4 regions of the Clostridium ljungdahlii DSM 13528 genome follow, and region 2 is predicted to be linked to each of the others. Evidence: riboswitches for the same ligand, from Rfam matches in the RefSeq annotation. Region 2 holds a riboswitch; each other region holds the start of a gene.
The links. Region 2 has a riboswitch for S-adenosylmethionine ahead of CLJU_RS08990 (ABC transporter permease). Riboswitches for the same ligand answer to the same signal wherever they lie in the genome.
Positions count from the first base shown of each region.

Region 1 (5,442 bases), 1.3 Mb from region 2:
GAAAAATAAGAATAGAAATGAAGAATACAAAATGGTATTTAATGTTACGGACAGACAGAGAGATATGATAAAGTTTGGTGGACTTTTAAATATGATGAAAGAAAATAACAAGTGATTATTGGAGGATTAAAAATGACGCATAAAGTTACTCTTATTAAAGGTGATGGTATAGGACCAGAAATTTGTGAAGCTGTAAAAAAAGTTATAAATAAGAGTGGGGCAGATATTGACTGGGAAATACTTGAGGCTGGAGCTTCAATTTTGGATAAATATGGTACACCAATACCAGATAATATTATAGAAAGTATAAAGAAAAATAAAGTAGCACTTAAAGCACCAGTTACTACCCCTGTTGGAAAAGGATTTAAAAGTGTCAATGTAACTCTTAGAAAAAAATTAAATCTATATGCAAACATAAGGCCTATAAAAACTTATTCTGGAGTAAAATGTAGATATGATAATGTGGATCTTGTAATATTTAGAGAAAATACAGAAGATTTGTATGCAGGGATTGAGCATATGATAAATGATGAAATAGCAGAAAGCGTTAAAATAATATCTAAAAAGGCAAGTGAAAGAATAGTAGAGGCAGCTTTTCAGTATGCAATTAAAAATGGAAGAAAGAAAGTTACGGCAGTTCACAAGGCTAATATAATGAAACTTTCAGATGGACTTTTTTTAAAAACAGCTGAAAAAGTAGCGGAAAAATATAAAGGTATTCAATTTGAAAGTGTAATAGTAGATGCTATGAGTATGAAACTTGTACTCAATCCAGAGGACTATGATGTACTTGTTATGCCTAATTTATATGGAGATATTTTATCAGATATGGCATCAGGACTTATAGGCGGGCTTGGATTAGTACCAGGGGCTAATATAGGAGAAGATGCAGCAGTGTTTGAAGCTGCCCATGGTTCGGCTCCGGATATTGCAGGACAGAATAAAGCAAATCCAACGGCTATAATACTTTCGGGAGTTATGATGCTTAACTATTTAGGTGAAACAGAAGCGGCAAATAAAATTGAGATAGCTATAGAATCTGTACTTAGAGAAGGTAAATATTTAACAGAGGATTTAGGAGGAAATGCTACTACTACTGTATTTACTAAAGCTATTATAGAGAAAATTGAAAATTGTAATTAAGTATACTTAATTTTTTTAGTTGAAAGTTGATAGTGGATAATTGTCAACTTTCAACTATTTAAAATCATACATAGGGCTGACATACTAATTAATTAGTAGTCAGCCCATTATTTATGGGTTAAAATAATATAAAAATTATGGGAGTCAAATTAAATTAATTTATCAAGCTTTTGCAAGAGCCTGATCCAAATCGTATATAATGTCATCAATATTTTCCACACCTATTGAAAGCCTTATAAGGTCTGGAGTAACTCCAGCAGCTTTTTGTTGTTCTTCATTTAACTCTGCATGAGTTGTACTTGCAGGGTGAATTACTAATGATTTTGCATCTGCTACATTTGCAAGTAAGGAGAACAATTTAACGCTGTTTATAAATTTCTTTCCTGCTTCAGATCCACCTTTTATTCCAAAGGTAAATATTGAACCTGCCCCTTTTGGAAGGTATTTCTTAGCTAATTCTTTGTATGGACTTCCATCAAGTTCAGGATAGTTTACCCATGCAACTTTTGGATGTTTACTTAAAAATTCAACTACTTTTCGTGTATTTTCTACATGTCTCTCTACTCTAAGAGAAAGTGATTCAAGTCCAAGTAAGAAATAAAAAGCACTTTGTGGACTTAGTGTTGCGCCTGTGTTTCTTAAAAGTTGTACTCTGGCTTTTGTAGCAAAAGCTGTAGGTCCAAGATCTGCATATACAAGCCCATTATAGCTTTCATCAGGTGTTGTAAAGTCAGGAAATTTTCCGCTTGCTGCCCAGTCAAATTTTCCACCATCTACTATAATTCCGCCTAAAGTAGTCCCGTGACCACCTATAAATTTAGTTGCAGAATGAACAACTACGTCTGCACCATATTCTATAGGTCTTACTAGATAAGGAGTTCCAAAAGTATTATCTATAATAAGAGGAATTTTGTTTTCATGGGCTATGTTTGCTACAGCTTCTATATCCAAAACATTGATTCTAGGGTTACCTATTGTTTCTGCATAAACTGCTTTAGTTTTATCTGTAATAGCTTTTCTGATGTTTTCAGGGTCATCGGGATCTACAAAAGTTACATCAATTCCTAACTTTTTCAAGGTTACTGAAAACAATTCATAAGTTCCACCATAAAGTGTGCTAGCTGCAACTATATTGTCTCCTGCACTTGCTACATTTAATACAGCGTAAAGTATTGCTGCAAGTCCGGAAGATGTAGCAAGGCCTGCGCTGCCGCCTTCAAGGGCTGCTACTCTTTGTTCAAATACGTCTTCTGTTGGGTTCATTATTCTGGCATAAACATTTCCTGGTTTTTTAAGCTGGAAAAAGTCTGCGGCTTCATCGGCATCTTTAAATACAAAGGATGTAGTCTGGTAAATTGGAACTGCTCTTGCACCTGTAGTTGGGTCAGGCACCTGGCCTGCATGTACTTGTAATGTTTCAAATCCTAATTTTCTTTCTTCACTCATTTTTTCGTCCTCCTAATACCTTTTAATATTTTGAGCGAAACTTCTATAACCTGGCAGAATAAAAAAATCTTCTTGTAAGATAAGTTACAAGAAGATTCTATCTTCATGCTTCTCATCTTTCAGGTTAACACCTGCTGGAATTAGCACCGTTGAATGAAAATGATCATTCAGGTTGCCGGGCATCATAGGGCCAGTCCCTCTGCCACTCTGGATAAGAAGTTCCGTATTCGATTGAGAAAATCATACCAGACATAGATAAGGTTTGTCAATAGAAAAATAAAAAAATATTTAGAAAATTTTATCTGATGGCTACCTACTGTAATACTCCCACGCGCTCTGTGAAAGCGACTATCATCAAATCAAAGATTTGAGATATCTGCTTTTCCCACTAAGTAAGATTCATTGATATTACGAATTATAGTAAAATAGTCATGTAAATAGTATTGACAATTGATAGTTAAAGTATTAATATTAAAGCACTTTTATCACGAGAGGTGGAGGGACTGGCCCAGTGAAACCCAACAACCGGCACTAAAGTGCATCGGTGCTAATTCCTGCAGAATAAAACGAATTCTGAAAGATAAGGAAAGTTGATTTTGTCAAATTTAAAGCTGCTTTTCTGATTGAAGGGCAGCTTTTTTAGTTAATAGTTAAAAATGAAAAATTAATAGTTAGTGAGCGAAAGCTGAGTAAATAAATATTAATTCTAAATAATATTATTGTATATTTATACAATATTAAATAATTTAGATGTATTGTATAAAATTTGTTTAAAGTTTAAAATTTTATACAAGAAGTAATGGATTAAATAATTTGAACATGAAACTTGTATTTGAAAAAGGAGTGCAGCAAATGTTATTTAAAGATTTATTAAATAAGTTTAGTAACAAATTTGTTTTTTTTGATGGAGCTATGGGAACCATGCTTCAAAGAGCAGGACTTAAAGTAGGTGAACTTCCAGAAACATTAAATATAACAAATTCAGAGATTATAAGAAAAGTACATAGGGAATATTTAAACGCAGGATCAGATATCATAATAACAAATACTTTTGGTGCTAATGAACTTAAGTATAGTTCTTCTGATTATACAATAAAAGATGTAATTACAGCTGGAGTAAAAATTGCAAAGGAAGAGGCAAAGGATAAATTAGTAGCACTTGATATAGGACCTACAGGACAAGTTATGGAGCCTACAGGAAGTTTAAGTTTTGAATCTGCATATGAATTATTTAAAAGTCAAGTAATTATAGGGGAAAAAGCGGGAGCAGATATAATTCTAATAGAAACTATGTCTGATTTGTACGAAGCAAAGGCAGCTATTCTTGCGGCAAAAGAAAATAGTTCTCTTCCAATATTTTGTACAATGACTTTCCAGCAGGATGGAAGAACTCTAATGGGAACAGATCCAAAAACTATGGTATTTGTGCTTGAATCGTTGGGGGTGGATGCCCTTGGAGTGAATTGTTCCTTGGGACCGGGAGAATTGCAAGATATTGTAGATGAAATCTTAAAGTATTCTTCTATACCCGTTATAGTTCAGCCTAATGCAGGACTCCCAAAGTATGATGGCGAAAATACGATTTATGATATAACTTCAGATGAATTTGCAGAAAATGTAGTGATTATGGCAAAAAAAGGAGTTAGGTTTTTTGGAGGATGTTGTGGAACAAGTCCTGAATTTATAAAAACTATGGTAAAAAGTTTGAAAAATATAGTACCTTTAGATATAAAAGAAAAAAATTATACCACAGTGTGTTCAGCCAGGGATACTGTGTTCCTAGGTAATAGGATAAAATTTATAGGGGAGAGAATTAATCCTACAGGTAGAGATATTTATAAGAAAGAGCTTAAGGAAGGAAAGGTAAATTTTATACAGAAAGAAGCAGTGAAGCAAAAAGAAGAAGGAGCACATATACTTGGGCTTAATGTAGGACTACCTGAGATTAATGAAGTTCAAACTATGAAAGAAGCAGTAAAAGCAATACAAAAAGTAGTACAATTACCTATAGATATAGACAGTCCAAATCCTAAAGTGTTAGAGGCTGGAGTTAGAGTTTATAACGGTAAACCTATAATAAATTCAGTAAATGGTAGAAAAAAGTGCATGGAAGAAGTATTTCCAATAGTAAAGAAGTATGGAGGCTGTGTTATAGCCTTAACTATAGACGAAAATGGAATACCTGATACTGCAGAGGGTAGGGTAAAGATTGCAGAAAAGATAATCAAAACTGCCGAAAACTATGGAATCAAGAGAAAGGATATAATAGTTGATTGTCTTACGCTAACTGCATCTGCTCAACAAAAGGAAGTGCTTGAGACAATAAAGGCCATAAAGATTCTAAAGGAACAATTTGGAGTAAAGACTACTCTTGGTGTAAGTAATATATCCTATGGACTACCTAGAAGATGTATATTAAATAGAACTTTTCTTGCACTTGCTCTTCAGGCAGGACTTGACTTGCCAATAATAAATACAGCAGACAAAGGCGTGAAAGATATTATTTCAGCTTTTGAGGTTTTAACAAACATAGATAAAGAAGGAAAGGAATATGTAAAAAAATATAGCGGTAAATCTGAAGGTGAAAAAGCAAAATGGGGAAGCGATATTCCTAATTCAGGTGAAAATGATAAAAATCTAAAACAGACCATTATTGATGGAATGGAAGAGGAAGCAGTAGAGTTAACTTGTAAGCTTTTGAAAAGTAAGAAGGCAGTAGATATAGTAAATTCTTATATAATTCCAGCGTTAGATGAGGTAGGTGTACAATATGAGAACAAGGATATATTTTTACCACAGTTAATACAATCAGCTGAAACTGTAAAACAAGCTTTTGAAATAATAAAGAAAGAT
Region 1 covers NC_014328.1:729,877-735,318, forward strand. The annotation lists gene CLJU_RS03255 (aconitate hydratase) at 1-115, shown strand, start outside; gene CLJU_RS03260 (isocitrate/isopropylmalate dehydrogenase family protein) at 133-1,143, shown strand; gene CLJU_RS03265 (O-acetylhomoserine aminocarboxypropyltransferase/cysteine synthase family protein) at 1,306-2,589, opposite strand; SAM riboswitch class I at 2,699-2,807, opposite strand; SAM riboswitch class I at 3,069-3,176, shown strand; gene CLJU_RS03270 (homocysteine S-methyltransferase family protein) at 3,442-5,442, shown strand, end outside.
Region 1: linked by a shared signal. The riboswitch ahead of CLJU_RS03270 (homocysteine S-methyltransferase family protein) and the one ahead of CLJU_RS08990 (ABC transporter permease) in region 2 are both predicted to bind S-adenosylmethionine.

Region 2 (5,442 bases):
TACCTAATTTGGGCTTTAAAAATGTATCTTTTAAAAAATTTGAGAGGTATTTCAAATTTCCCATTTTTATAGAAAACGAAGCAAATGCATCAGCTTATGCAGAGACATTTATTAATTTTAATGATGCAAAAAATAGTCTTGTTTTTATATCTATTACAGAAGGTATTGGAACAGGTGTAGTTATAGCAAATAACGTATATAAGGGATTTAATAAACGTGCAGGTGAATTTGGACATATGGCTATCGTAAAAGATGGAAAAAGGTGCAATTGTGGAAGAAAAGGATGTTGGGAGCTATATGCTTCTAAAAAGGCACTACTTGGTGCATACAGGGAAGCATTTAATGATGTAAATGGAAACTTGGACGATTTTTTAAAGAAAAGTGAAATGGATTTAAAAGCAAAAGCAGTATTGAATACATATGTTGATTTTTTAGCTGAAGGTATTAAAAATATAATATTGACATTAGATCCTAAAAATATACTTATAGGTGGTGAAATATTTCCCTATAAGGATTTCATAGAAAAAGAACTAATTAAAAAGATATTTACGGATAACAGTTTTTATGATGAGAGTCAGTGTAATGTGATGTTTTCAAATCTTGGGGAAAATGCAGCTGTATATGGGGCAGCACTTTTGCCTATGGAAAATATATTTTTCCTAAATGACAATGTATTATGATATATTAAAGAGACACATTTTATAATTTGTGTTTCTTTTTTTACTTATTAAGTTTGCTTAAGAATTATTAAGTATTTATGTAAAGCAGATAAGATGATATAATTTTCGTAAAAATAAATATTTTATGGAGGAAAATATATGTATCTAGGAAATATTCGTCATAATATTGATGTTTCAAATGAATATTATATGCTAGCCAAAAAAGATGAGGAAGTTGGAAATATTTTAATGGAAAGATGCGAATATAGACATGCCATTTATTTTTTTATACAAGCAATGGAAAAATATATTCGTGCCAAAATCTTCAGATTAGTTGATCCAAAACTTGATTACTTTAGAAAGAGAAATCAAACTCATTCAATTGAAAGTGCTATTGAATTCTTAATAGATATTATAAGTCCTGATAAAAATATTCAACAACAAATAAAAGAACAATTGAATAAATATGTCCTTCAAGATATTAAATTTCAACAGTTGCATAATAATCTAAGATATCCTTATTATAGTTCAAAGTATAATTCTTATTCCATGGTTGATTTCCGTAGTCTTGATTGTAGTGGAATATATATAAAGTTACATGATTTAAAAGATTATTTACAAGAGTTAAACAGACTATAAAGTAAAAAATTTAAATTTCATGTTGACAAAGTATTTTAAAAGTTATATCATATGTATAAATTAATTGAATAACTTCTTATCGAGAGAGACGGAGGGACTGGCCCTATGATGTCCGGCAACCTGAATATTTTATATTCAATGGTGCTAATTCCAGCAGGGATAACCTGAAAGATGAGAAACATGAGAATGTAACTTCCTGTGGTTTCTCCATAGGAAGTTTTTTAATAGGTAAATTTAATATTTTAGTTGGCTGACTAGAAAAACTAGAGGTCAAGTTTCATTTGAACTGGAAAACACTTTTTCGTTTTTAGTGGATTTTCTAAGTTTGTTGAAGCTTGGCTTTTTTGTTATTACTTATTACCAAATTAGTAATAAGTATAGTTGAATTAATAACCATAAAGTTTAAATAAGGAGGATTTGAATATGGAAACTGATATTAATAGAGATGATACTAAAACAATCAAGTATAAAAAGAATGGACATACTAAATTGACAAAAGAAATTATTAATTATCTATTATTTCCTATTTTAATTTTAGTTACATGGGAATTGATTAGTAGATTACAAATAGTTTCATCTATATTACTTCCATCTATTGAAGATGTAATAAAATCATTTATTTCACAGATAAAAAGTGGACAATTAATAAATGATTTGGCTACAAGCTTGTTTAGAGTATTTAAAGGATATTTTATTGCAGTTACATTGGGTATAAGTATGGGAATAAGTATGGGAATTTCAGAGAAAACAAATAAATTTTTTACTATAGTTTTTAATGGAATAAGGCAAATACCACCATTGGCATGGATACCATTGTTTATACTTTGGTTTGGAATAGGTGAAACTTCAAAAGTTATTATGATAGCAATGGGAGCTTTTTTCTCTATATTACTAAATACTATAAATGGTATTCAAAATACCCCAAAGCAGTATCTTGAAGTAGCAAGATTATATAAGATAAAGAAAGTAGATTTGTTTAAAAAGGTATATCTTCCATCTGCGATTCCATCTATATTTGTTGGGTTGAGACTTGGAGCAGGAGCTTCATGGATGTCAGTAGTGGCAGCTGAGATGATAGCTTCAAGTTCAGGTATAGGTTATAGAATAAATGATGCAAGAAGCTTAATGCAGTCTGATGTTGTAATAGTTGGAATTATAGTAATAGGTGTAGTTGGAGTTTTGATGGATACTATTCTTAGAAAAATAGCACATTTTGCATCTAGATGGGAAAGACTCTAATAATTAATAGGAGGTGTACACTTTGGAAGAAAATGATAGAGATTTAATTATAAAAAATTTAGATAAGAGTTATACGGTTAATTATAAAGAAATAGAAATTCTTAAAAATATAAATATACATATTGGAAAAGGAGAATTTATAAGTATTGTTGGGCATAGTGGGTGTGGGAAGAGTACATTGCTTAAAATTATAGCAGGACTTGTTGAGCATAATATTGGGTCTGTAACTTTAAATGGCGGAGAAATAAGTGAACCTGGTACAAAAGTTGGAATGGTCTTTCAGGATCACAGGCTTCTGCCATGGCTTACGATTAAAGACAATATATCTTTTGGACTATATGATGTTTCTAATGATGAGAAAGAAAAGCTTGTGCTGGACCATATTGAACTAGTTGGATTAAAGGGATTTGAAAATGCATATCCTCATCAACTATCTGGAGGAATGGCACAGAGAGCCGCTATTGCAAGGGCGTTGGTTCATAAACCTGAAGTTTTACTTTTAGATGAACCCTTTGGTGCATTAGATGCACTTACAAGGATACAAATGCAAAGAGAAATCTTAAAGATTTGGGAAAAAGAAAAAACTACTATGATATTGGTTACTCACGACATTGATGAAGCTATATATTTAGGTGATAGGATTGTGATAATGTCTTCAAGACCTGGAAAAATAAAAAAAGTCTTACCTGTTGAAATTGCGAGACCTAGAGATAGAAATAGTCATAATTTTTCTGTACTTAGGAAACATGTATTTAGTGAATTTTTTGTAGAAAATAACGTTGTATCGGATTATGTAATTTAGTATAGTTAAAATTTATATAAATTGGAGGATAAATAAATGAAAAAAAAACTATTATCAGTAATTTTTGCAGGGATCTTTATATTTACACTTACAGCATGTTCTAAAGGTGGAGTCAGTTCAAGTAATTCAACAAATGATAGTGAAAAGAAAGTTGTTAGAATAGGATATCCTGGAAGTCAATATTCTTTAGGTGGAGCAGCTGCTATAGCACAGCAAAAAAAGTTTTTTAAGGAACAATTAAAAAAAATAGGTTATACAGTAGAATATAATCCTTTTTCAGGACAAGGCCCTGCAGTAAATGAAGCACTTACTAGTAATAAAATAGATATTGCAGTATATGCAGATTTTCCTGGAGTTGTGTTAAAGTCAAAAGGAGTGCAAACAGATTTAATTGGAATAAGTCAAAATAAAATTTATTCTACTATTGTTGTACAAAATAATTCTAAAATAAAGACAGTAGAAGATCTTAAAGGTAAAAAAATAGGATTTGCAAAGGGAACATATGCTCAGAAATTTTTATTAGAAATATTAAGTAAAAGTGGACTTTCAGATAAAGACGTACAGCTTGTAAATGTTACTACAGATGCAGAATCTTCACTTATTTCAGGAAATTTAGATGCACTTGTATTAACAGACGATTCAGCACTTCAATTAACTGCTGTTAAAAAAGTAGCAAGGAATATTGTAAGTTCAAGACAGTATCCAGAAATAAGTGCTCAGAGTATTGTAGTTGCTAGAGATAGTTATATTAAGCAAAATTCCAAAGTACCTGTTGCTATAGACAAAGCGTTGATTGAAGCAAGAAACTACTTTAAATCAAATCCAGAGGAGAGTTATAAATTGTTAACTAAAGCTGGCTTAAGTTTGGAGGCTGTAAAACAACAATACAGTGGTGAATCACCTAATTTTAATGTATTACAAACGGAGATAAATCAAGATACAATAAAAAGATTAGATGAAACGCAAAAGTTCTTGTTAGATCATAACTTAATAACAAACAAGTTTAATACTGCTAGTTGGGCAGATAAGTCATATTACCAAGAAGCTATAAAATAATTATAAATATGAATGGAGAGGATAATTATGGGATACCCAAGTGTTTATCCAACAGGAGTTACAATATACAATCCTGAAAAATGTTGGAATGGTTATACTATTTTTCAAGCAAAAGATATAGGAGCATTATTAATCGATATGAATGGCCAGGAGGTTCAACTTTGGAAAAATCTTCATGGATTTCCTAATAAAATACTACCAGGTGGATATGTTATAGGAAGTACAGGAGAAAGGGATTCAAGGTATGGATTTCAGGATATGACTGACCTTGTACAGGTGGATTGGAATGGAAACATAGTTTGGAAATTTAATAGGCATGAATATATAGAAGATCCCGGACAAAAGCCAAAGTGGATGGCAAGGCAGCATCATGATTATCAAAGAGAGGGAAATCCAGTAGGATACTATGTTCCTGGTATGAAACCAAAAGTTGATAAAGGGAATACTCTCATTTTATGTCATGAAAATATAAAAAATGATAGAATATCTGATAAAATATTACTGGATGACAAAATTATTGAAGTTAACTGGGATGGAAATATAATATGGAAGTGGAATGCCAGTGATCATTTTGATGAATTTGGCTTTGATGAAGCAGCTAAAAATATATTATATCGTAATCCAAACCTGAGGACAGCAGGCGGCGGCATAGGAGATTGGCTTCACATAAATTCTATATCGTTAATAGGACCTAACAAATGGTTTGATGGTGGAGATGAAAGATTTAATTCAGATAATATTATTTTAGACAGCAGAGAAGCCAATATTTTAGCTATTATAGATAAGAAAACAGGAAAAATTGTCTGGAAGATAGGACCTCGTTATGATACAAGTGAGGAGCTCATTAATCTAGGTTGGATAATAGGACAACATAATGTACATATGATACCTAGGGGCCTTCCAGGAGAAGGAAATATACTTGTATTTGATAATGGTGGATGGGGAGGTTATGGTATTCCAAATCCAGGTTCTGTAAGTGGAAATAGGAATGCTTTAAGAGATTATTCCAGAGTTATCGAATTTGATCCCATAACTTTGAAAATAATA
Region 2 covers NC_014328.1:1,982,024-1,987,465, forward strand. The annotation lists gene CLJU_RS08980 (ROK family transcriptional regulator) at 1-680, shown strand, start outside; gene CLJU_RS08985 (HEPN domain-containing protein) at 819-1,298, shown strand; SAM riboswitch class I at 1,372-1,476, shown strand; gene CLJU_RS08990 (ABC transporter permease) at 1,722-2,537, shown strand; gene CLJU_RS08995 (ABC transporter ATP-binding protein) at 2,560-3,339, shown strand; gene CLJU_RS09000 (ABC transporter substrate-binding protein) at 3,376-4,395, shown strand; gene CLJU_RS09005 (aryl-sulfate sulfotransferase) at 4,423-5,442, shown strand, end outside.

Region 3 (5,442 bases), 610 kb from region 2:
TCTGTATTAGGTACTGGAACGATGGGACATGGAATAGCATTATTGTGTGCCCAAGCAGGATTAGATGTATTATTGTATGGAAGGTCGGATAAAAGTTTAAACAAAGGAATGAAAAATATAGAATCAAGTTTAAAACTTTTTAAGGAAAAAGGTAAATTTCATAACAAACAACCAGAAGAAATTCTATGTAAAATAAAAGTTGTTAAAACAATTATAGAGGCAGCTCAAAGTGCTGATTTAGTAATTGAATGTTTAGCAGAAAATTTAGAGCTTAAACAAGATATTTTTAAAGAGTTAGATGAAATTTGCCCTAACAATATAATTTTATCGAGTTGTACGTCAGGATTATTACCAACAGATATAGCTAAGAATACAAAGCATCCGGAAAGAGTAGTAGTTGCTCATTTTTGGAATCCACCACAATTAATTCCTCTTGTAGAGGTGGTGCCTGGTAAAAGAACATCAGATGAAACAATGAAAATAACTATGGAATGGGTTGAATTTATAGGCAAAAAAGCTATTAGAATGGAGAAAGAATGTCAAGGCTTTATTGGAAATCGACTTCAGCATGCACTTTTAAGAGAGGCTTTATATATAGTAGAACAGGAATGGGCAAAACCAGAAGAGGTTGATAAGGCTATTGAATATGGGCTTGGAAGAAGACTACCTATTACAGGACCAATTTGCACTGCAGATTTAGCAGGGCTTGACACAGTTAATTCAATAGCTTCTTATTTATTAAAAGATCTTTGCAATTCAAATGAGCCTTCCAAATTAATTAAAAGCAAAGTTAAAAATGGAGAATTAGGAAGTAAGAGCGGACAAGGATTCTACAATTGGGCACCAGATACTTTAGAAAAGAAACAGAAAGAACGGGCAGAATTGCTATTTTATTTTCTAGAAAGAGATAAAGAAAAATTTATGTTGACAAACAAATAAATATAGTTTACACTATAGTACAATTAAACAAATAAATTTCTTATCAAGAGAGGCAGAGGGACTGGCCCTATGATGCCCGACAACCTGAATTTATATTCAAGGTGTTAATTCCAGCAGGTAAAACCTGACAGATGAGAAACAAGAGGACATAACTTCCTGAAGTTTCTAACAGGAAGTTTTTTTATTTTTAATAAGACATGTTAAATATTTTAATATGACTCATTACTCTTTGAGCACTCATCCGATTTTAAAATAAGAAGTTTTATTTAAAATAATGTATTAAATGTCTATTGGTTGACTAGACAAACTAGAGGTCAAGTTTCATTTATTTACATAGAAAAGTTTTGAGGGCAAGATTTTTCTATGGTGTGAAACCTGGCCTTTTTTTATCCGATGACTACCTGCTCTAATACTACCCTCTTATCCAAGTGGGAGTAAAGAGCAGCTACGTCTCTGGATAACGAGTTCTAAGCATAAGATGGAGTTAAAACTCCATCTTATGCCAAGAACTTTGTTTATTTAAATAATCAATGGACTAAGATGCAGTTAAGTAAAAATTTATTGGAGGATGATAGAAATGGGAAGATTATTTACATCAGAATCAGTGACAGAAGGTCATCCAGATAAGATTTGTGATCAAATAGTGGAATATGAAGGTGAAAAACCTGTAAGAGTGGATACTGTATTAATTTCTTCTCAACATGATGAGAATATAACTCATGATAAAATTGAAAAAGATTTGATAGAATTCGTTATTAAAAGTGTAATACCACATAAATTTATTGATTCAAATACAAGATATCTTGTAAATCCAACAGGAAGATTTGTAAAAGGAGGCCCTGAAACCGACTCAGGTCTTACAGGTAGAAAGATAATAGTTGATACCTATGGAGGATATGGAAGACATGGTGGTGGTGCATTTTCTGGAAAAGATCCAACGAAAGTTGATAGATCAGGAGCCTATGCTGCAAGATGGGTAGCAAAGAATTTAGTAGCAGCAGGAGCTGCAGATAAAATAGAAGTAGAAATTGCTTATGCCATAGGAGTTGCAAGACCGGTATCAATTAGTGTAGATACTTTTAATACAGAAAAGATTAGCAAAGATAAAATATTAGAAATTATAAATAAACTTTTTGATTTAAGACCTGGGGCAATTATAAGAGATCTGGATTTAAGGAGACCTATATATAAAAAAACAGCTGCTTATGGCCATTTCGGGAGAACTGATATAGATCTTCCTTGGGAAAGACTTGATAAAGTTAATGAAATAAAAAAAGAATTGGATAGTAGTTTATCCTTAAAAATTTAGTTGATCAGAAAACTGAAGGCTAAAGTAATTTAAATATTGCTTTGGCCTTTTTTATCCGATCGCTACCATTGCTAACACTCCCATTTTTTCAAAGCGGGGGATAAGCACTGCTACGCGCCTGGATAAGTTCTTCTAAGGTTCAGATGGAGAAAAGGTATTCCTTATAAGCAAACTCCACCTGAATCTAAGAATCACTTGATGTAGAAAAGGAGATAATAAAATATGAGTAAAGAGCTTGCAACAAAATCTATTAGTGAAAAGACACTTACGCATCCTTGTTATAATTGTATTGCCCATAAATATGCAAGAATGCATATACCTGTGGCTCCAAAGTGTAATGTAAGTTGTAATTTTTGTAACAGAAAATATGATTGTGTAAATGAAACCAGACCTGGAGTAACAAGTGAAGTGCTAACACCTGAAGGAGCTAGAGACAAATTTAAAATAGTGAGGGATAAGGTAAGAAATTTGACAGTAGTAGGTATAGCAGGGCCTGGCGATCCTCTTGCAAATTTTGATGAGACTAAAAAATCCATAGAATTAATAAAGAAAGAATCAAAAGATATTACTTTTTGTCTTTCAACTAATGGTTTAATGCTTCCTTTTTATGCAGACAAATTAATAGAATTAGGAGTTACACATTTAACTGTAACTATAAATGCAGTTGATCCTAAAATAGGTGGAAAAGTATATAAATTTGTAAACTATTTAGGAGATACTTTTGTTGGAGAAGAGGCAGGAAGAGTACTTTTAAATAATCAATTGTCAGGACTTAAATATGCTGCACAAAAAGGAATAGTATGCAAAGTAAATATAGTTATGATAAAGGGAATTAATGATCTGCATATCCCTGAAATAGTAAAGAAAGTTAAGGAATGTGGAGCATATATGACGAATATTATGCATCTTATACCTGTTAAGGAAAGTGTATTTGAGAATAATCCTACAGTAACTGAAGTGGAATTGAATGATATGAGAAGAGATTGTGAGTTAACATTAAAACAGATGTATCACTGCAGGCAGTGCAGGGCAGATGCTATAGGAACCTTGGATAATGATGTATCAGGCGAGTTTAGAGAAAGCACAGAAAGCTCACAAAACAGTGAAAACAACTTAGAGGATAAAAATGTAATTCAATTGAAAAGCCATAAGTATAGGTTTGCTGTTGCAAGCAAATCAGGTGTAAGTATAGATGAACATTTTGGACATGCAACAGAATTTTATATATATGATGTGATAAATGATGAAATCAAATTTAAAGAAAAGAGAAAGGTAAATAGATACTGCAGTGGGGGATATGATTGTGGAGAACATGAAGATAGAATAGAAAATATAATAAAAAGTGTAATTGACTGTAACGCAGTACTTGTGGTTAGAGCAGGATTTGAACCTATAGATAGACTACATGAAAAGGGAATAAGATTATTTCAAATGTACCAGGAAATAAATGAAGGTATAAGAAAAGCTGCAAAATTACTTAAAAAAGATGAGTAAAATAATTATTAGTTGACTGGAAAACCAGAGGCTAAATAGAATTTACATTTTATTTAGCCTCTATTTTTTTATTTTTAAATTGGGAGGAATATATAAATGAGACAAATAGCTATTTATGGAAAAGGTGGAATAGGTAAATCTACAACTACACAAAATTTAACTGCAGGTTTATCTGAAATAGGAAAAAAGATTATGGTAGTTGGATGTGATCCAAAGGCAGATTCTACAAGGCTGCTTTTGGGAGGACTTGCACAGAGGACAGTACTTGATACGTTGAGAGAAGAAGGTGAAGATGTAGATTTAAATTATATATTAAAAGAAGGCTTTAATGGTATAAAATGTGTAGAATCAGGAGGACCTGAACCGGGGGTAGGATGTGCAGGAAGAGGTATCATAACTTCCATAAACATGCTTGAAAGACTTGGAGCATATACAGAAGATCTGGATTATGTTTTTTATGATGTTTTAGGTGATGTTGTATGCGGAGGGTTTGCTATGCCAATTCGTGAAGGAAAAGCAAAAGAAATATATATCGTGGCCAGCGGTGAAATGATGGCACTGTATGCAGCAAATAATATATCAAAGGGAATAAAAAAGTATGCAAATAAAGGAGGAGTTAGACTAGGTGGAATCATATGCAACAGCAGAAAGGTAGACAATGAAAAAGAGCTTTTGGAGGCATTTGCAGAGGAACTAGGTACACAGCTTATTTATTTTGTACCAAGGGATAATGTAGTTCAAAGGGCAGAAATCAATAAACAAACAGTAATACAATTTGATCCTGAATCAAACCAGGCAAGAGAATATAGATCCCTGGCAGAGGCAATAGAAAAGAACAAAAATTTTGTAATTCCAAAGCCAATGTCACAAAAAAAGCTGGAAGAAATATTTTTAGCTCATGGACTGGTAGAGCAGGTAGTGTAAAATATCATCATTAGAAATTCAATGAGGAGGTAAAATTAATGAAATTTAATCTTAAAAGTTCAGTAGTAAAGACACGTGAGCAGCGACTTGGAACTATTATTGGATGGAAAACTGGAAAAGCTTCTGAGCTTTCCAGGGATTCTGCCTATACATGTGCAGGCTGCAAGGGAAATGGAGGAAAAAGATTGTGTGAAGCCTCAGGACCATTTACACAAGGTTCAACCTGCAGTGAACAAATGGTAGAATGTCAGGCTGGAAATGTAAGAGACGCAGTATTAATTCAACATGCACCAATAGGTTGTGGAACAGGACAGGTAGCTTATAATTCTATATATAGAAATGGTCTTGCCATTAGAAAGTTACCTATTGAAAATATACAAATAATAAATACTAATATAAAAGAAACTGATATGGTATTTGGTGCACTTGGCAAATTAGAGCAATCTATAAGAGATGCATGGGATAGACATCACCCTAAAGCAATTTTTGTTGGCACTTCATGTGCTTCTGGAATTATAGGCGAGGATGTAGACAGTGTTGCAGTTAAAATGCAAGAAGAACTTAAAATACCTGTTATACCAATGCCATGTGAAGGCTTTATGTCAAAGCACTGGAGTACAGGTTTTGATGCTACACAACACGGTATTTTAAGACAAATAGTAAAGAAAAATCCTAAAAAACAAGAAAATCTTATAAATGTAATTAATCTCTGGGGAAGTGATGTGTTTACTCCTATACTAAAAGAACTTGGTCTAGAAGTAAATTATGTTATTGAT
Region 3 covers NC_014328.1:2,588,218-2,593,659, reverse strand. The annotation lists gene CLJU_RS11585 (3-hydroxyacyl-CoA dehydrogenase family protein) at 1-939, shown strand, start outside; SAM riboswitch class I at 977-1,077, shown strand; gene metK (methionine adenosyltransferase) at 1,508-2,248, shown strand; gene nifB (nitrogenase cofactor biosynthesis protein NifB) at 2,471-3,742, shown strand; gene nifH (nitrogenase iron protein) at 3,839-4,666, shown strand; gene CLJU_RS11565 (nitrogenase component 1) at 4,705-5,442, shown strand, end outside.
Region 3: linked by a shared signal. The riboswitch ahead of metK (methionine adenosyltransferase) and the one ahead of CLJU_RS08990 (ABC transporter permease) in region 2 are both predicted to bind S-adenosylmethionine.

Region 4 (5,442 bases), 710 kb from region 2:
AGTTGAGTTTCTCTAACTTGTTTTTTCTTGTTTTCAACTGCTATCTCCGTATTGTATTCATTTTCCTTTACACGTCTTTCCTGTTCAATTGAAGCATTTCTTCTCTCATAAATAGCTTCATCTGCTTTTTTCAAGATTTGTTCTCTTGTCTGAGCTTCTAATGCCCTTGCGGTTTCTTTATTTGGAACGATATTTAATATTGAAAGTCCAAGTATCTCAATTCCAAGAAGTTCTATCTCCTCACTTTTTTTAATATTACTCAATATCTCACTTGCAAGTACTTCACTTGATTTAATAGCCTCTTTGAGTTCTAAATTTTCGATTGTCTTTTTAGTTAGCACCCTTACAATATTTATTACTCTCTGCGGAAGTTTTTGAGGATCATCTGAAACATATCCCTTTCCTTTCTTCATATCAAATGTATAATTTAAAACTCCTGCAATTTTCTTTTGATCGACAATTCTGAAAGTAACCTGTCCTTGAACTGTAACCGTCTGAAAATCTGAAGTAACTTCTTCAAAAATAAAAGGTGAATCCACACTTCCAATAGGGACAAGAACAATTGAAGTGGTTGGAACATAGTAATAAAATGATATTCCAGCACCTTCCCTTACAATTTTACCATTCCTATACTTTAACACATACTCACTTGGTTGAAATTTTATAAATTTAAATCCAAACATAATTTATTCCTCCTAAAAATATTATTAAATTTATAGAACTTAGATTTTGAAATTGCTTTTTATCCATATTATCGCCTACATATTTAAAACTTGTTATTAACTATTTGTTATTAACATAATAATACTAACATATGCTTATGTCAATACCTTTTTTAATATAGATATCAAAAAAATATAAAAACAAAGGGCTAAACACTTTAACCCTTTGCTTTTTATGCATTCAATTCTATTGTTATTCTTATTCCGCAATTTTTTCTTTAGAAAACGCAGCCCCAAAAATCATTACAACTGCAAAAACGATCAGATATGCAACAACCTCCATTTTATGAGAAAAGCAAGCAGCAATTATCATAAAAACACATCCAGCTAGAGAAATAATAGGTGCTATAAATCTCTTAAATGAGTTTAAATCTTTTTCTTTTTTCATCATCATAACAAAAATAGGAATATACAATGCATAAATAGTAACTATAGGTAATTCGGAAGAATCAAAAGAGAAAAATCCAAACCAAGGCTTTGTTAAGTTAGCACCATAGAAGTATAATAACCATATACCACAAAGAAGCAATCCAAATACAGATGAATTAGTAGGCATATTTGTTACATTATCAACTTGCTTAAATACATCTGGTTTTGGTCCAATATTCCTTGCTGCTAAAGAATAAATACCTCGGGTACATCCAAGCATTAATCCATTTAAAGTTCCAAGACAAGAAATGATAACAAATACAAACAGCAGTGAACCACCTACTGATGAAAAAACTGTCTGAAAAGCTAATTTAGCTCCTGCTTCACCGCCAGCCATCATAACCTTATTTGTTACTGCTCCAGCTAACCCTACATAATAGAGTATGTAAATAATCATAATTACAAAAGTTCCTCCAACAAGAGCCAATGGAAGATTTTTCTTTGCATCTTTTAACTCAGCATTAATACTTGTAGCAATTATCCATCCTTCATAAGCAAAAGCTGTAGCAACAACAGCTGTAAATAATGCATTAGAAGTATTGACTTCCTTTACTACTGTTGTAAAATTATATGCAATCATGCCATTACCCACACCTACAACTGTTCCAATTACAGCCATTAAAGCTAGTGGAATAAGCTTTATAATAGTTGTACTAACCTGAAATTTACCTGCTAAAATTGGTGACAGTGAATTTAACGCAAAACTTGCTATCAAATATAGACCTGCAATAGTCATGCACTCTCCACCTGTAATTGAGAATCCAAGTAATACACAAGTATATCTAGCGGAAACCCATGCTAATACTGACGTCAATGTTGGATAGTAAATGAGTGCCATAAACCACCCAACATAATATGCATATTTTTTGCCCAAAGTAGCTTCTGCATAATCCACTACACCGTTTACATATTGATACTTAGTTGCCATTACAGCAAAAGTATAGGCACAAGAAATCATAATAATACCACCTATAACCCAGGCCAGTATGCCAAGTGTAAGATTTCCACCTGTTGCAGTTAAAACTTTTTCTGCTTTAAAAAATACACCACTACCTATAACAATACCAATAACCATGGCTATAGCCGTAATAAGGCCATACCTTTTTTCTAACTTTGATTCCATAATCAAATATCCCCCTCTTTGATTTATTAATATTATACTGAATATTGCTTTTATACATCATGCTATCTAAGCACTACAAACAGCATGACATATTAATTTTTATTGTACCACAGAATTAAGCATTTACCAACATTTCTTTTTCTTCATTGTTATGAATTTTCAATTTATTTATTCATATACTTGTATTTGACAAAAGTTTAATTTTAGTATACTATATAATAAACTAAATAAAATCAATTTAAATCTTATCAAGAGTGGCGGAGGGACTGGCCCTATGAAACCCGACAACCAACATTTTTCATTTGAATGTATGGTGTTAATTCCAGCAGATTATTTCTGAAAGATAAGGAAAATAGTTTATATAATTAGTATTAAAAGTTGTTTTTCTTATGAAAACAGCTTTTTTATTATACAAATTATTTAAATTAACCTATTCCTTTGTATAGCTGTTCACTACTTAAATATGCAAAATAAGATTTTTATTTGATTAAGGCATTTGATAAAAAATATCCTAGCATACTGAATAGTTATTTCTTTGAAGATGCCTAAGCTACCTATATATAAAGGAGGATTTTTTATGCCAATAAATATACCCAATGACCTTCCAGCTTCTAAAACACTGAAGGCTGAAAACATATTTGTAATGAATGAAAAACGTGCATTAAAACAAGATATAAGACCTCTTAATATAGTCATATTGAATCTAATGCCGGTTAAAACCGTTACGGAAGTACAACTTTTAAGGTTGCTTAGTAATTCCCCTATTCAAGTTGATATAACATTAATGTATCCTAAATCTCACAGATCAAAAAATACTTCAGAACAATATCTTCTCAAGTATTATGAAACTTTTGATGAAATAAAGGGCAGAAAATTTGATGGCATGATAATAACAGGAGCACCTGTTGAAAAACTGAAATTTGAAGATGTTGACTATTGGGATGAATTAACTGAAATAATGGACTGGAGTAAAAAAAACGTGTATTCAACACTGCACATATGTTGGGGCTCTCAGGCCGGACTTTACCACCATTTTGGTATTCCAAAATATATTTTAGATAAAAAAATGTTTGGTGTTTTTGCACATATAATAAATGAAGAAAACACACAGTTACTTAGAGGATTTGACGATATATTTTACGCACCTCATTCAAGGCATACCTGTGTAAAAAAAGAAGATATTGAAAAAGTACCTGAATTAGAAATACTTTCAGAATCAAAAGATGCCGGAGTCTATATAGTATCAACAAAAGGCGGACGTCAAATTTTTGTAACAGGGCATCCTGAATATGATACCTTAACATTAAAATCAGAATATGACAGGGACGTAGCAGCTAATTTGCCCATAGAAATTCCGAAAAATTATTTTCCTCATAATGATACAGCAAAACAGCCTAGAGCAACTTGGAAAAGTCATGCCAACCTTTTATTTCTAAACTGGCTAAATTACTATGTATATCAAGAGACACCTTATAATTTGGATAGTCTTCAATAACATAGAAAAATGGAAATGACCTTTTAATAAAATAGTGTCATTTCCATTTTTTATAGATCTCTACAATTTCATAAATAGATTCGAAATAACCAAAATCTATTTAATAAGTTTATTCATATCTTCAGCAACATTTCTAAGTTCATTAATGTTAGCTTCTATTTCTTCACTGGTGGCAGCATTTTGAGATATTGTTTCTGTTATCATTTCATATTTTGATATTGTATCTTTTGTCATATTCGATACTTCTTCATTAAATTGAACTACATTTTTAGTTTTTGTAAATAATGTAGTAGAAGCGTTATTTGTATCCAGAACATTATTACTAAATAATTTCAAATTGGAAGTCATAGCATTTATTCCTCTGACTGTTTCATTAATAATACTATTACCGTTCTGAGACTTTTCGCTATTATACGTCATTTGTTTTTGAACTACATCAATTTTATTTTTTAGTTCATCCACTATTGCACTTGCTTGATTAAGTGATTGTTTTGTTCCTTCAGCTAATTTTCTTATTTCATCTGCTACTACTGCAAACCCTTTACCATTTTCACCTGCTCTTGCTGATTCAATTGATGCATTTAAAGCAAGAAGATTAGTTTGTTCTGATATATCTCCTATAATATTTAATATCTCATCTACTTGTCTTGATTTTTGCTTTAAATCTTTTGTAGACTTAAACGTATCCTCTATACTATTTTTTATATCCATAATAATTGAAAGAGTATCATTTAAAGATTTCTGATTTTTATCTGTAATATTTATAAAGTAATTTATTTTATCTTCACTATCCTTGGTTTTTTTAGCAACAACCTCATTAGCATTTAATAAAGTATTTAATATTTCTTTATTCTTATTTGATTTATCAAGCATTTCACCAAAACTTTTTGATACAGATTGGCTTGTCTCTGAAACTTCCAAAAGTGAACTTGTTTGTTCTTCAATAGCTGCACTTAAGTTTTCACTTGATGATAAAACAGTACCAGAAATTTGAGCTATATTTCCAAATAAATCTAACAATTTTTGCTTTTCTTTTTTTAACTCAATTTCCTTATCACCAATTGACTTTAATAGATTAGATGCAAAGTATACAACTATGAAAATTAATGCTAAAGTTATAAAAATAGTGATGATTTTCATAGCCGTTTCTGCAATAATCAATTGTTTATCCTGAAAAATTGAAGGATTATTTACAAATACTATGATTTGACATAAAAGGCTTAAAGCTATCGACTCTATAATCATTTTCATATCAAAAAACAAGGCTCCAAGAATAACGAAAAAGAAAACTATAAGCCATATGGAATTTAAGTGCATTGTAAAGTTCAAATATAAATACTGAAAATAAGTTATTATTAAAAGTACAATTTTTGTTATATTAAATGCTTTCATATTAAAACCATTTTGAGTAATTGTACATTTATAACATTTATAAAATATAAGGCCATAAATTAAACAAATATTCCAAGCATAATTAAAGAAATTACACTTATGTTGTCATTAAGTCCAAGTAATTTTATTGAAGAATAAAATAAAAATGATAGAACACAGCATACCATATAAATTATTAGCACAACTTTAAGTGATTTTTTATTAAAAGTTATCTGAAAGCTCTCTTCTTTAGTGTTCATTTTATGTCCCCCTAAATATATTAATTTTTTTATATTTTTAAG
Region 4 covers NC_014328.1:2,693,056-2,698,497, forward strand. The annotation lists gene CLJU_RS11960 (SPFH domain-containing protein) at 1-683, opposite strand, end outside; gene CLJU_RS11965 (APC family permease) at 922-2,274, opposite strand; SAM riboswitch class I at 2,517-2,624, shown strand; gene metA (homoserine O-acetyltransferase MetA) at 2,852-3,769, shown strand; gene CLJU_RS11975 (methyl-accepting chemotaxis protein) at 3,866-5,161, opposite strand; gene CLJU_RS22935 (hypothetical protein) at 5,221-5,400, opposite strand.
Region 4: linked by a shared signal. The riboswitch ahead of metA (homoserine O-acetyltransferase MetA) and the one ahead of CLJU_RS08990 (ABC transporter permease) in region 2 are both predicted to bind S-adenosylmethionine.